Linked DNA regions of Thermochromatium tepidum ATCC 43061. The protein of the gene in region 3 binds, or shares a complex with, the protein of the main gene of each other region. Links are inferred from orthologs where the notes say so. Each region holds a gene or a part of one and is shown on either strand. Other genes may lie near its edges.

Evidence for each region.
Region 1: the proteins of secY (region 3) and secA are in contact, whole or in part, in a crystal structure (PDB 3DIN), measured with the Thermotoga maritima proteins. The link is inferred for Thermochromatium tepidum ATCC 43061 from one-to-one orthologs. Residues at the interface, in WP_004081795.1 of Thermotoga maritima: Glu108, Gly109, Glu110, Glu111, Ala236, Glu237, Arg238, Arg239, Ile240, Thr241, Ile242, Gln243, Tyr244, Ala245, Arg246, Arg247, Val248, Thr249, Gly250, Arg251, Arg252, Val253, Tyr254, Gly256, Ala257, Ser258, Thr259, Tyr260, Leu261, Pro262; in WP_004082002.1 of Thermotoga maritima: Glu261, Ala262, Arg263, Lys300, Ala301, Arg302, Thr303, Ile304, Ile305, Leu323, Tyr324, Asp325, Pro326, Val329, Ser330, Tyr333, Ile336, Lys340, Phe345, Val349, Glu363, Phe364, Tyr374, Ser375, Gly376, Gly377, Glu393, Ile395, Thr482, Ser483.
Region 2: secY (region 3) and secG share a complex: the UniProt entries of both Escherichia coli proteins name them as parts of the sec protein translocase complex. The link is inferred for Thermochromatium tepidum ATCC 43061 from one-to-one orthologs.

The regions. Positions count from the first base shown.
Region 1 is NZ_CP039268.1:422,269-425,828, reverse strand. The notes cover bases 44-3,452. They hold secA (preprotein translocase subunit SecA), read right to left. Parts: upstream 3,067-3,452; coding sequence 244-3,066; downstream 44-243. Other genes in these bases: E6P07_RS02015 (M23 family metallopeptidase), read right to left, coding at 3,193-3,452; argJ (bifunctional glutamate N-acetyltransferase/amino-acid acetyltransferase ArgJ), read right to left, coding at 44-226. Outside these bases: more of argJ, read right to left, coding at 1-43; more of E6P07_RS02015, read right to left, coding at 3,453-3,560. UniProt on the Escherichia coli protein: Required for protein export, interacts with the SecYEG preprotein conducting channel.
Region 2 is NZ_CP039268.1:906,232-909,300, forward strand. Bases 13-2,930 are described here. They hold secG (preprotein translocase subunit SecG), read left to right. Parts: upstream 13-1,210; coding sequence 1,211-1,651; downstream 1,652-2,930. Other genes in these bases: E6P07_RS04205 (cation diffusion facilitator family transporter), read left to right, coding at 13-188; tpiA (triose-phosphate isomerase), read left to right, coding at 424-1,185; E6P07_RS04225 (NADH-quinone oxidoreductase subunit A), read left to right, coding at 1,931-2,287; E6P07_RS04230 (NuoB/complex I 20 kDa subunit family protein), read left to right, coding at 2,278-2,754; E6P07_RS04235 (NADH-quinone oxidoreductase subunit C), read left to right, coding at 2,773-2,930. Outside these bases: more of E6P07_RS04205, read left to right, coding at 1-12; more of E6P07_RS04235, read left to right, coding at 2,931-3,069. UniProt on the Escherichia coli protein: Subunit of the protein translocation channel SecYEG. Overexpression of some hybrid proteins has been thought to jam the protein secretion apparatus resulting in cell death; while this may be true it also results in FtsH-mediated degradation of SecY.
Region 3 is NZ_CP039268.1:1,579,475-1,582,602, reverse strand. The notes cover bases 44-3,020. They hold secY (preprotein translocase subunit SecY), read left to right. Parts: upstream 44-844; coding sequence 845-2,197; downstream 2,198-3,020. Other genes in these bases: rpsK (30S ribosomal protein S11), read left to right, coding at 2,916-3,020; rpsM (30S ribosomal protein S13), read left to right, coding at 2,519-2,875; rpmJ (50S ribosomal protein L36), read left to right, coding at 2,320-2,433; rplO (50S ribosomal protein L15), read left to right, coding at 392-826; rpmD (50S ribosomal protein L30), read left to right, coding at 199-390. Outside these bases: more of rpsE, read left to right, coding at 1-43; more of rpsK, read left to right, coding at 3,021-3,128. UniProt on the Escherichia coli protein: The central subunit of the protein translocation channel SecYEG. Consists of two halves formed by TMs 1-5 and 6-10.

The DNA.
Region 1 (3,560 bases), 1.2 Mb from region 3 along the record:
TGACGAGCAGATAACGCGGTGCGGCCTGGTGCAGATGATGACGCGCCAGGGTCACAGGCGCAGCACAGAAGGCATTGCGGGTGAAGACGGCGGCGGCCGTCGCACCTGGCGCGAGCTCGATCAGGAGCAGATCGTCGCGCCCCTGATAGCGGATACCCGCCCCGATGGTCGAAAGACGCACGCCGGGGATCGGCAGAAGGGACAGATCGATCTTGCGCTCGCTCATGACGTCATCCCGCCCCATCAGTCGACCTTGCCACAGCAATGCTTGTATTTCTTGCCCGAACCGCAGGGACAGGGTTCATTGCGCCCGATCTTCCGCCCCTCGCGCACATAGGGTTGATGGTCTTCCTTGTCCAGCTCACCCGCCGGATCGGATGATCCATGGTCGCCCTCTCTTCCATCGCCAAAGCCAGTGAAGACCTCGTGTTTGAATTCAAAGCCCTTGGGCTCCGGGGCGCGCCGAGCCGCAAACTCTGCGTCCATGTCGGCGTGGATCTCGAGTTTGGCAAGCGTCGTGACCACGTCCTGCTTGATGGCCTCGAGCATCGCCGAGAACATCAAAAACGCCTCGCGCTTGTATTCCTGCTTGGGGTTCTTCTGGGCATAACCGCGCAGATGGATACCCTGACGCAGATAGTCCATGGCGGCCAGATGGTCCTTCCAGTGGCTATCGAGCGTTTGCAGCATGACCGCGCGCTCGATCTGACGCAGATTGGACGCACCGATCAAGGCCTCACGCTCCTGATAATTCTTGAGCACAGTGTCGTGAATCCGCTTGCGCAAGGTCTCCTCATGTAGATTCTGATCCTCGTCAAGCCAGGTCTGGATCGGCCAAGTGCCGCCGAAGTGCTGGGCAAGCGCCTCGGAGAGTCCGGCAATGTTCCATTGCTCCTCCAGGCTGTCGGGCGGGATATAGGTGTCGATCAATCCCTTGAGGACATCGGCGCGCATCGCCGCGACGGTCTCGGAGACGTCGACCGCGTCCATCAGATCGCGCCGCTGACGGTAGATGACCTTGCGCTGGTCGTTGGCGACGTCGTCGTATTCGAGTAGCTGCTTGCGGATGTCGAAGTTGCGACCCTCGACCTTGCGCTGGGCATTCTCGATCGCCTTGGTCACCCAGGGATGCTCGATGGCCTCGCCGCGCTGCATCCCGAGTCGCTGCATCATCTTGGCGACACGGTCGGAGGCGAAGATGCGCATCAGGTTGTCTTCGAGCGAGAGATAAAAACGCGAGGATCCCGGATCGCCCTGACGACCCGAGCGCCCGCGCAGCTGGTTGTCGATGCGCCGCGACTCATGACGTTCGGTCCCGATCACATGCAGGCCGCCCGCGGCGATGACCTGCTCGTGACGGGCCTTCCAGGCGGCCCGGATCGCCGCGCGATCGGCATCGGGTCCGGCCTGCTCCAGCTCGGCCTCCAGATTGCCGCCGAGCACGATGTCGGTCCCGCGACCGGCCATGTTGGTGGCGATGGTGACGGCCCCCGGGCGCCCGGCCTGGGCGATGATGCCGGCCTCGCGCTCGTGGTGCTTGGCGTTGAGTACCTCATGGGGGATGCCGGCCTTTTTGAGTAGGCCAGAGACGAGCTCGGATGTCTCGATCGAGGTGGTCCCGACCAGCACCGGCTGACCGCGTCTCACACAATCCTGAACATCGGCGATGATGGCCTCGTATTTCTCCTCCTGGGTGAGGTACACCAGGTCGCCGCGATCCTCGCGGATCATCGGCAGATTGGTCGGGATGACCACCACCTCTAGGCCATAGATCTGCTGGAACTCATAGGCCTCGGTATCGGCCGTGCCGGTCATGCCGGCGAGCTTGGGATAGAGCCGAAACAGGTTCTGAAAGGTGATCGAGGCCAGGGTCTGGTTCTCGGGTTGGATCGGCACACCTTCCTTGGCCTCGATCGCCTGGTGCAGCCCCTCTGACCAGCGCCGGCCCGGCATGGTGCGCCCGGTAAACTCATCGACGATGATGACCTGACCGTCGCGCACGATGTAGTCGACATTCCTCTGGTATAGCGTGTGCGCGCGCAGGGCGGCATAGACATGGTGCATGAGCACGATGTTGCTCGGGTCATAGAGCCCGGCCCCCTCTTCGAGCAGCCCGATCTCGACCAGCATCTGCTCGACCTTCTCGTGCCCCTCCTCGCTCAGATAGACCTGCCGGGTCTTTTCATCGACCGAGAAATCGCCCGGTCCAAAGTCCGGCTGTCCCTCTTCGTTGAGGATAGGTGGTTGGCGCTTCAGCTTGGGGATGAGGGTGTCGATCTGCTTGTAGAGCTCGGTCCCGCCCTCGGATGGCCCCGAGATGATGAGGGGGGTGCGCGCCTCGTCGATCAGGATCGAGTCGACCTCATCGACGATGGCGTAATAGAAATCGCGCTGGACCCGCTGCTCGGGCGCAAAGGCCATGTTATCGCGCAGATAATCAAAGCCGTATTCGTTGTTGGTGCCATAGGTGATGTCGGCGGCATAGGTCTCGCGCCGGGTGCAGGGGCGCAGATGACGATGGCCCTCACCGGGCCCCGGCTCGAACCCGGGATCGAACAGGTAGGACGCCAGGTCCGGGCCTAGCCCGCCCGAGGAGTTGATGACACCGACCGATAGCCCCAGGAAGTGATAGAGCGGCCCCATCCAGGCCGCATCGCGACGCGCCAGATAGTCGTTGACGGTGACGACGTGGACACCCTTGCCCGGCAGGGCATTGAGATAAACGGCCAGCGTGGCGACCAGGGTCTTGCCCTCGCCGGTGCGCATCTCGGCGATCTTGCCGCTATGCAAGACCAGGCCGCCGACGAGCTGCACATCGAAGTGCCGCATCCCGAGCACGCGCTTGCTGGCCTCGCGCACCACGCCGAAGGCCTCGGGCAGCAGGTCGTCGAGGGTTGCCCCCCCGGCCAGACGTGCGCGGAATTCGGCGGTCTTGGCCGCGAGTGCCTGATCCGAGAGCGCCGCCAGCTCAGGTTCGAGCGCGTTGATCCGCGCCACCGTCTTCATCAATGACTTGACCAGCCGCTCGTTGCGGCTGCCAAAGAGCTTCTTGAATGGATTGAACATCGCGGGATTCTTTGGATAAAAGGAGGCCTTTCGCAGAAGGCGACGGATGATAACGGATTTGGCCGCAACCCGACGCCCGGCGGATACGCCCGAGGCGACCCGGGCGTTTGGATCTCGATGGAGCAGTCAGCGTAACAGCTCGGCGCTGGCCAGACGCTGGGCCGGCTGGCTGCGCAGATAGGGCATGGGATCGATGGGATACCCGTTGCGGCGCAACTCGAAATGCACATGGGGACCGGTCGCCGTCCCGGTTGAACCGACGGTCGCGATCTGCTGGCCCTGTCTGACCAGGTCACCTTCGCGCACCAAATTGGTGCTGTTGTGGGCATAGCGCGTCACCAGGCCATCGCGATGCTGAATGTCAACCAGATTCCCATAGCCGGTGCGCCAACCGCTGAGGACCACGATCCCATCGGCGACGGCCAGGACGGGACTGCCGCGCTTGGCGACGAAATCAACGCCCTCGTGGAATTGACGCACGTTACGGACCGGAT
Region 2 (3,069 bases), 670 kb from region 3 along the record:
AGATCCTGGAACAGAGTCACGCCCTTTTGAGGCATGACTTCGGTATTACCCATGTCACCCTGCAACCCGAACCCATGACGCGCCGGGTCCGGTGGGGCGCCCCTTCGCCCCTTGGCGCTCATGGCGCAACGGCCGCCACACCTGCCGAACGCTCAAGCCGAGCTTGTCCCCCACCTGCCGCTGGCTAAGCACCCCATCCAGCACGTGCTGGACCCCTCTAGCCGCTCGATACTTCCTGGCCGCTCATCTCGATCCGCCTTTCCATAATCCTCTGCTTGAACGCAAAGCGGGCATTTTAACCTGCTAGGGGCAGACATTGCTCATTTGCCCCTACAGGGCCCTTGCGGAACGCGCGAAAGTGTCTATAATCGCTGGCTCGCCTTGAGCGAGTTCGCCTTGAGCAGAACAGGGAGCCGTATCGTCATGCGCCAGCCTCTGATCGCAGGTAACTGGAAGATGAACAACACCCGTGCCGGCGCCGAATCGCTGATCCAGGGTGTCATCGAAGGTTCGACTGGAATGACGAAGACCGAAATAGCGGTTTGCGTACCCTTCGTCTTTCTAGAGCTCGGGCAGCGTTTGCTGTCCGGAACCCCCATCCGTCTCGGGGCGCAGAACGTCAGCACCGAGGCGAGCGGCGCCTATACGGGCGAGATCTCGGCTGCGATGCTGCGCGAGTTCGGATGCCGTTATGTGATCTGCGGACACTCCGAGCGTCGCCAATACTATGGCGAGACCGATGCCGTGGTGGCTAAAAAGCTGGCGATGGTTGTGTCTTCTGGCATGACGCCCATTCTCTGTGTTGGCGAGACGCTCGAACAACGTGAGCAAGGGGTCACGGAGACCGTGATCGCGCGACAGATCGACGCGATCATCGAGGCCAACGGCATTGACTCCATTGGTCAAATCGAGATCGCCTATGAGCCGGTCTGGGCGATCGGGACTGGAAAGACGGCCACGCCCGAACAGGCACAAGAGGTCCATGCCTTTATCCGTCGCCGTATCGCTGCGCATGGAGGCGCAATCGCCGAAAAGATGCGAATCCTCTACGGCGGCAGTGTAAAGCCGTCGAACGCCGCTGACTTGCTGGCGATGCCAGACATCGACGGTGGCTTGATCGGCGGCGCCTCGTTGGTGGCCGAGGAATTTCTGGCGATCTGCCGGGCAGGAGAGATGGCGGCGTGAGACGCTTTGTTCAATTGAGTAGCGCATGCAAACGATTCTGACAGTCCTCCAAGTCTTTTTGTCGCTTGGTCTGATCGGTCTGGTACTGATCCAGCACGGGAGGGGCGCAGACGCGGGTGCAGCCTTCGGCAGTGGTGCCTCGGCGACCGTTTTTGGTGCCCAAGGCTCGGGTTCGTTTTTGACGCGGCTCACGGCCATCCTGGCTACGCTATTTTTTCTGACCAGTATGGCGCTGGCCTATTATGCGGCTCAGGCGAGTAAGCCGACTGGATTGATGGATAAAATCGGTGAGGCGGTTGTTGTCCCGAATGCAGCGGTTGACTCAGCGACAATGTCTCCGAACTCGGATGTCCCCCCGATTCCGGGGGCCGCCCTATCGAGTGAATCAGCTGTATCTGATATACCTATGGCTCCGGTGCAGAAGGCGCCGCAGCAAACAGAAGCTAAGTTCGATGCCAACGAGTGATTGAGCGAAAGCCCTAGCCGACGTGGTGAAATTGGTAGACACGCTATCTTGAGGGGGTAGTGGCGCAAGCCGTGCCAGTTCGAGTCTGGCCGTCGGCACCAATAACAAACGGCATACCATAGTTTAAGTGGTATGCCGTTTTTTTGTGGCATGGTTTTCTGCCTAACAGTTTGAAAAAACAATAATTTGAATTGATGCTCGGGTTGACATCGCGCTAACCCCTGCACTAGACTCCCGATTCGGCCGCAGCATTAAAAAAATGACTAGAGAGAGGACAGAGTGCTCGACAACTATCTGCCGATCCTGATCTTCATTCTGGTCGGGATACTAGTTGGCGCGGGACCGCTGGTCATGGGCTATCTGCTTGGTCCACGGCGTCCCGATAGCGAAAAGGATTCCCCCTACGAATGCGGCTTCGAGGCGTTCGAGAGCGCCCGCATGAAATTCGACGTCCGGTACTATCTAGTCGCTATCCTGTTCATCATCTTCGATCTGGAGATCGCGTTCCTGTTTCCCTGGGCCGTTGCGCTCGGTGAGCTGGGCCTCTTCGCCTTCTGGGCCATGGTCGTGTTTCTCGGGATCCTGGTCGTTGGCTTCATCTATGAGTGGAAGAAGGGGGCCCTGGAATGGGAATAGAAGGCTTGCTTGAAGAAGGCGTCGTCACCACGACCGCCGACAAGCTGATCAACTGGGCGCGTACCGGCTCGCTCTGGCCCATGACCTTCGGGCTGGCTTGTTGCGCGATCGAGATGATGCACGCCGGTGCCGCGCGTTATGATCTCGACCGCTTCGGCATCATCTTCCGCCCGAGCCCGCGTCAGTCGGATGTCATGATCGTGGCCGGGACCCTCGTCAACAAGATGGCGCCGGCGTTGCGCAAGGTCTATGACCAGATGGCTGAGCCGCGTTGGGTCATCTCCATGGGGTCCTGTGCCAACGGCGGTGGTTACTATCACTATTCCTATTCGGTAGTGCGCGGCTGCGATCGCATCGTCCCAGTCGATGTCTATGTCCCTGGCTGTCCTCCGACGGCTGAGGCACTGCTCTACGGCATCCTGCAATTGCAGGAGAAGATCCGCCGCACCAATACCATTGCCCGCTAAAGTCCTGGTTCAGAGACCATGGTGACACAGATCCTGACCCGCAACGCCAGGCTGGATACGCTTGCCGCCTCCATTCGTGCGCACTTTGCCGAACCGGGCTTCGAGCTGATCGATGCGTTCGGCGAGCTGACCCTGATTGCGCCCGCGGAGCGTCTGCTCGATACGGCCCAGATGCTGCGAGATCACGACGACTTCCGCTTCGAGCAGCTGATCGATCTCTGTGGCGTCGACTACGCCGTCTATGGCCAGTCGGAATGGGAGACCGAGGAGGCATCGAGCATAGGCTTCGGGCGCGGCGTTAAGCCTGGGCTTGGG
Region 3 (3,128 bases):
ACTGGTATCATCGCCGGTGGTGCCATGCGTGCCGTGTTCGAGGTGCTTGGTGTGCAGAACGTGCTTGCCAAGTGCATTGGCACCAACAACCCGACCAACGTCGTGCGCGCCACTGTCAATGGTCTGCGCACCATGAGCGATCCAGCGACCGTGGCCGCCAAGCGCGGCAAGCGTATCGAAGAGATCCTGGGGTAAGCGATGTCCGACAAAAAGATGATGAAGGTCAAGCTGGTGCGCAGCGTGCACGGGCGCCTGGAGAAGCACAAGGCCTGCGTGCGTGGATTGGGTCTGCGTCGCCTGCACCAGGTTGTCGAGGTCGAGGATACGCCCTGTACGCGCGGCATGGTCAATGCCGTGCACTACATGGTCAAGATCGTGGAGGAAGCCTGAGATGAGACTCAATGATCTGCGGCCCGATCCGGGTAGCCGTCCCTCCGCCAAGCGTGTCGGACGCGGGATCGGAAGCGGGCTGGGCAAGACCTGCGGCCGTGGCCACAAGGGGCAAAAGGCCCGTGCCGGCGGGTTTCATAAGGTCGGTTTCGAGGGCGGTCAGATGCCCTTGCAGCGGCGTCTGCCCAAGGTCGGTTTCCGGTCGCGCAAGGCGCTGGAGAAGGACGAGGTACGCCTCAACGAGCTGAATCTGGTCGAGGGTGAGGTCGTCGACCTCGACACGCTCAGGGCCGCCGGGATCATCAACCGCACAGTCAAGAGCGCCAAGATCATCGCCTCCGGCGAGGTCACGCGTGCCCTGACCATCCGTGGTCTGGGTGTGACCAAGGGCGCGCGCGCCGCGATCGAGGCCGCCGGCGGCACGATCGAAGACTAACCCAAGGGCTTGAGACGGATGGCTAAAAACGCTGGATCCATGGTAGGGGCACTCGGTGGGATGGGGCAGTTGACCGAGTTGCGTCAGCGCCTGATGTTTCTATTGGGGGCCCTGCTCGTCTATCGCATCGGTACCTTCATCCCGGTGCCGGGGGTGAATCCAGAGGCGCTGGCCATCCTCTTCGAGCAGAATCAGGGTTCGATCTTGGACATGTTCAACATGTTCTCGGGTGGGGCCCTGCAGCGCGCGAGTCTGTTCGCACTTGGTGTCATGCCCTATATCTCGGCCTCGATCATCGTGCAATTGATGACCTCGGTGGTGCCACAGCTCGATCAGCTCAAGAAAGAAGGCGAGTCCGGACGGCGCAAGATCACCCAGTACACCCGTTACGGCACGGTATTTCTGGCGACCTTCCAGGCGATCGGTATCTCGGTGGCGCTACAGGGTCAGACGGCTGGAGGTGCTGCCCTGGTAGTGCACTCGGGGGTGGGTTTCGTGTTCACCGCGACCGTGTCGCTGGTGACAGGGACCATGTTCCTGATGTGGCTCGGCGAGCAGATCACCGAGCGCGGCATCGGCAACGGGATCTCGATGATCATCTTTGCCGGTATCGTCGCTGGGTTGCCGGCGGCGCTCGGCGGCACATTGGAGTTGGCGCGCACCGGCGAGATGAACGTACTGGGTGTCCTGGCGCTGTTCGCCATGGCGCTCGCCGTGACGGCGTTCGTGGTCTTCGTCGAGCGCGGTCAGCGGCGCATCACGGTGAACTATGCGCGCCGCCAGCAGGGGCGCAAGATGATCCAGGCGCAGAGCACGCACTTGCCGTTGAAGTTGAACATGGCCGGTGTGATTCCGCCGATCTTTGCCTCTAGTATCATCCTGTTTCCGGGCACGCTTGGGCAGTGGTTCGGTAGCAACGAGGATCTGCGCTGGATCGCCACGCTCACCTCCAAGCTGGCACCCGGTGAGCCGATCTATGTGCTGCTCTATGCCTCGGCGATTATTTTCTTTTGTTTCTTCTATACCGCCTTGGTCTTCAACGCAAAGGAGACGGCAGACAACCTCAAGCGCTCGGGTGCCTTCATCCCAGGCATCCGTCCGGGTGAGCAGACGGCGCGTTATATCGATGGCGTCATGACTCGGCTGACCGCCGCTGGTGCCATCTACATCACCGCCGTCTGTCTGCTACCAGAGTTCTTGATCGTTGGCTACAACGTACCCTTCTATTTCGGCGGTACCTCGCTGCTGATCGTGGTCGTCGTGGTCATGGACTTCATGGCGCAGGTGCAGGCACATCTGATGTCGCACCAGTACGAAGGGCTGATGAAGAAGGCCAACCTGAAGGCACCGGGCGGCGGACTGCTGCGCTGAGGCCGTCAACAAATCTTGGTAGACCGCGTCCAGCGCGGCGACCGTCCGGAGTCGCTCTCGGACGGTCGGTTCATTGCAAACACCGCCTGTCGTACGTGGACGCGGTTTTGGGAGAGAAAAACATGAAAGTGCGTGCATCCGTCAAAAAGCTGTGCAGAAATTGCCGAATCATTCGGCGCAATGGCTCGGTGCGTGTGATCTGTTCCGATCCACGTCACAAGCAGCGCCAGGGTTGATCGATTCTTGGTTGACCTAAATAAACCGTTTGATAAACTGTGCAATTTACCCGCTGAGCCTTATAGGATTAAGGGGTTTGTAGACATGGCCCGTATCGCCGGCGTCAATATCCCAGACAAAAAACACGCTGTGATCGCGCTGACCGCGATCTACGGCATCGGTCGCACCCGCGCGGGCCTGATTTGCGATGCGGCAGGTATCGCGCGTACCGCTAAGGTCCAGAACCTTACAGAAGAAGAAATCGACAGGCTGCGTAATGAGGTCGCGAAGTTCACGGTCGAGGGCGATCTGCGGCGCGAGGTGTCGATGAACATCAAGCGGCTGATGGATCTCGGCTGCTACCGGGGCATCCGTCATCGTCGTGGGCTGCCGCTGCGTGGTCAGCGCACCCGCACCAACGCCCGGACCCGCAAGGGTCCGCGTCGCCCGATCAAACGCTAAGCGCCTTGCGCTCGGCCAGATGAACTTGGATTGAAGTCGAATGGCTAAACCGATTCGCAACACGAAAAAAAAGGTCAAGAAGCAGGTCGCAGACGGAATCGCCCATGTCCACGCCTCCTTCAACAACACCATCATCACCATTACAGATCGGCAGGGCAACACCCTGACCTGGGCGACCTCCGGCGGCTCGGGTTTCCGCGGCTCGCGCAAGAGCACGCCCTTCGCTGCTCAGGTCGCCGCCGACAAGGCCGGT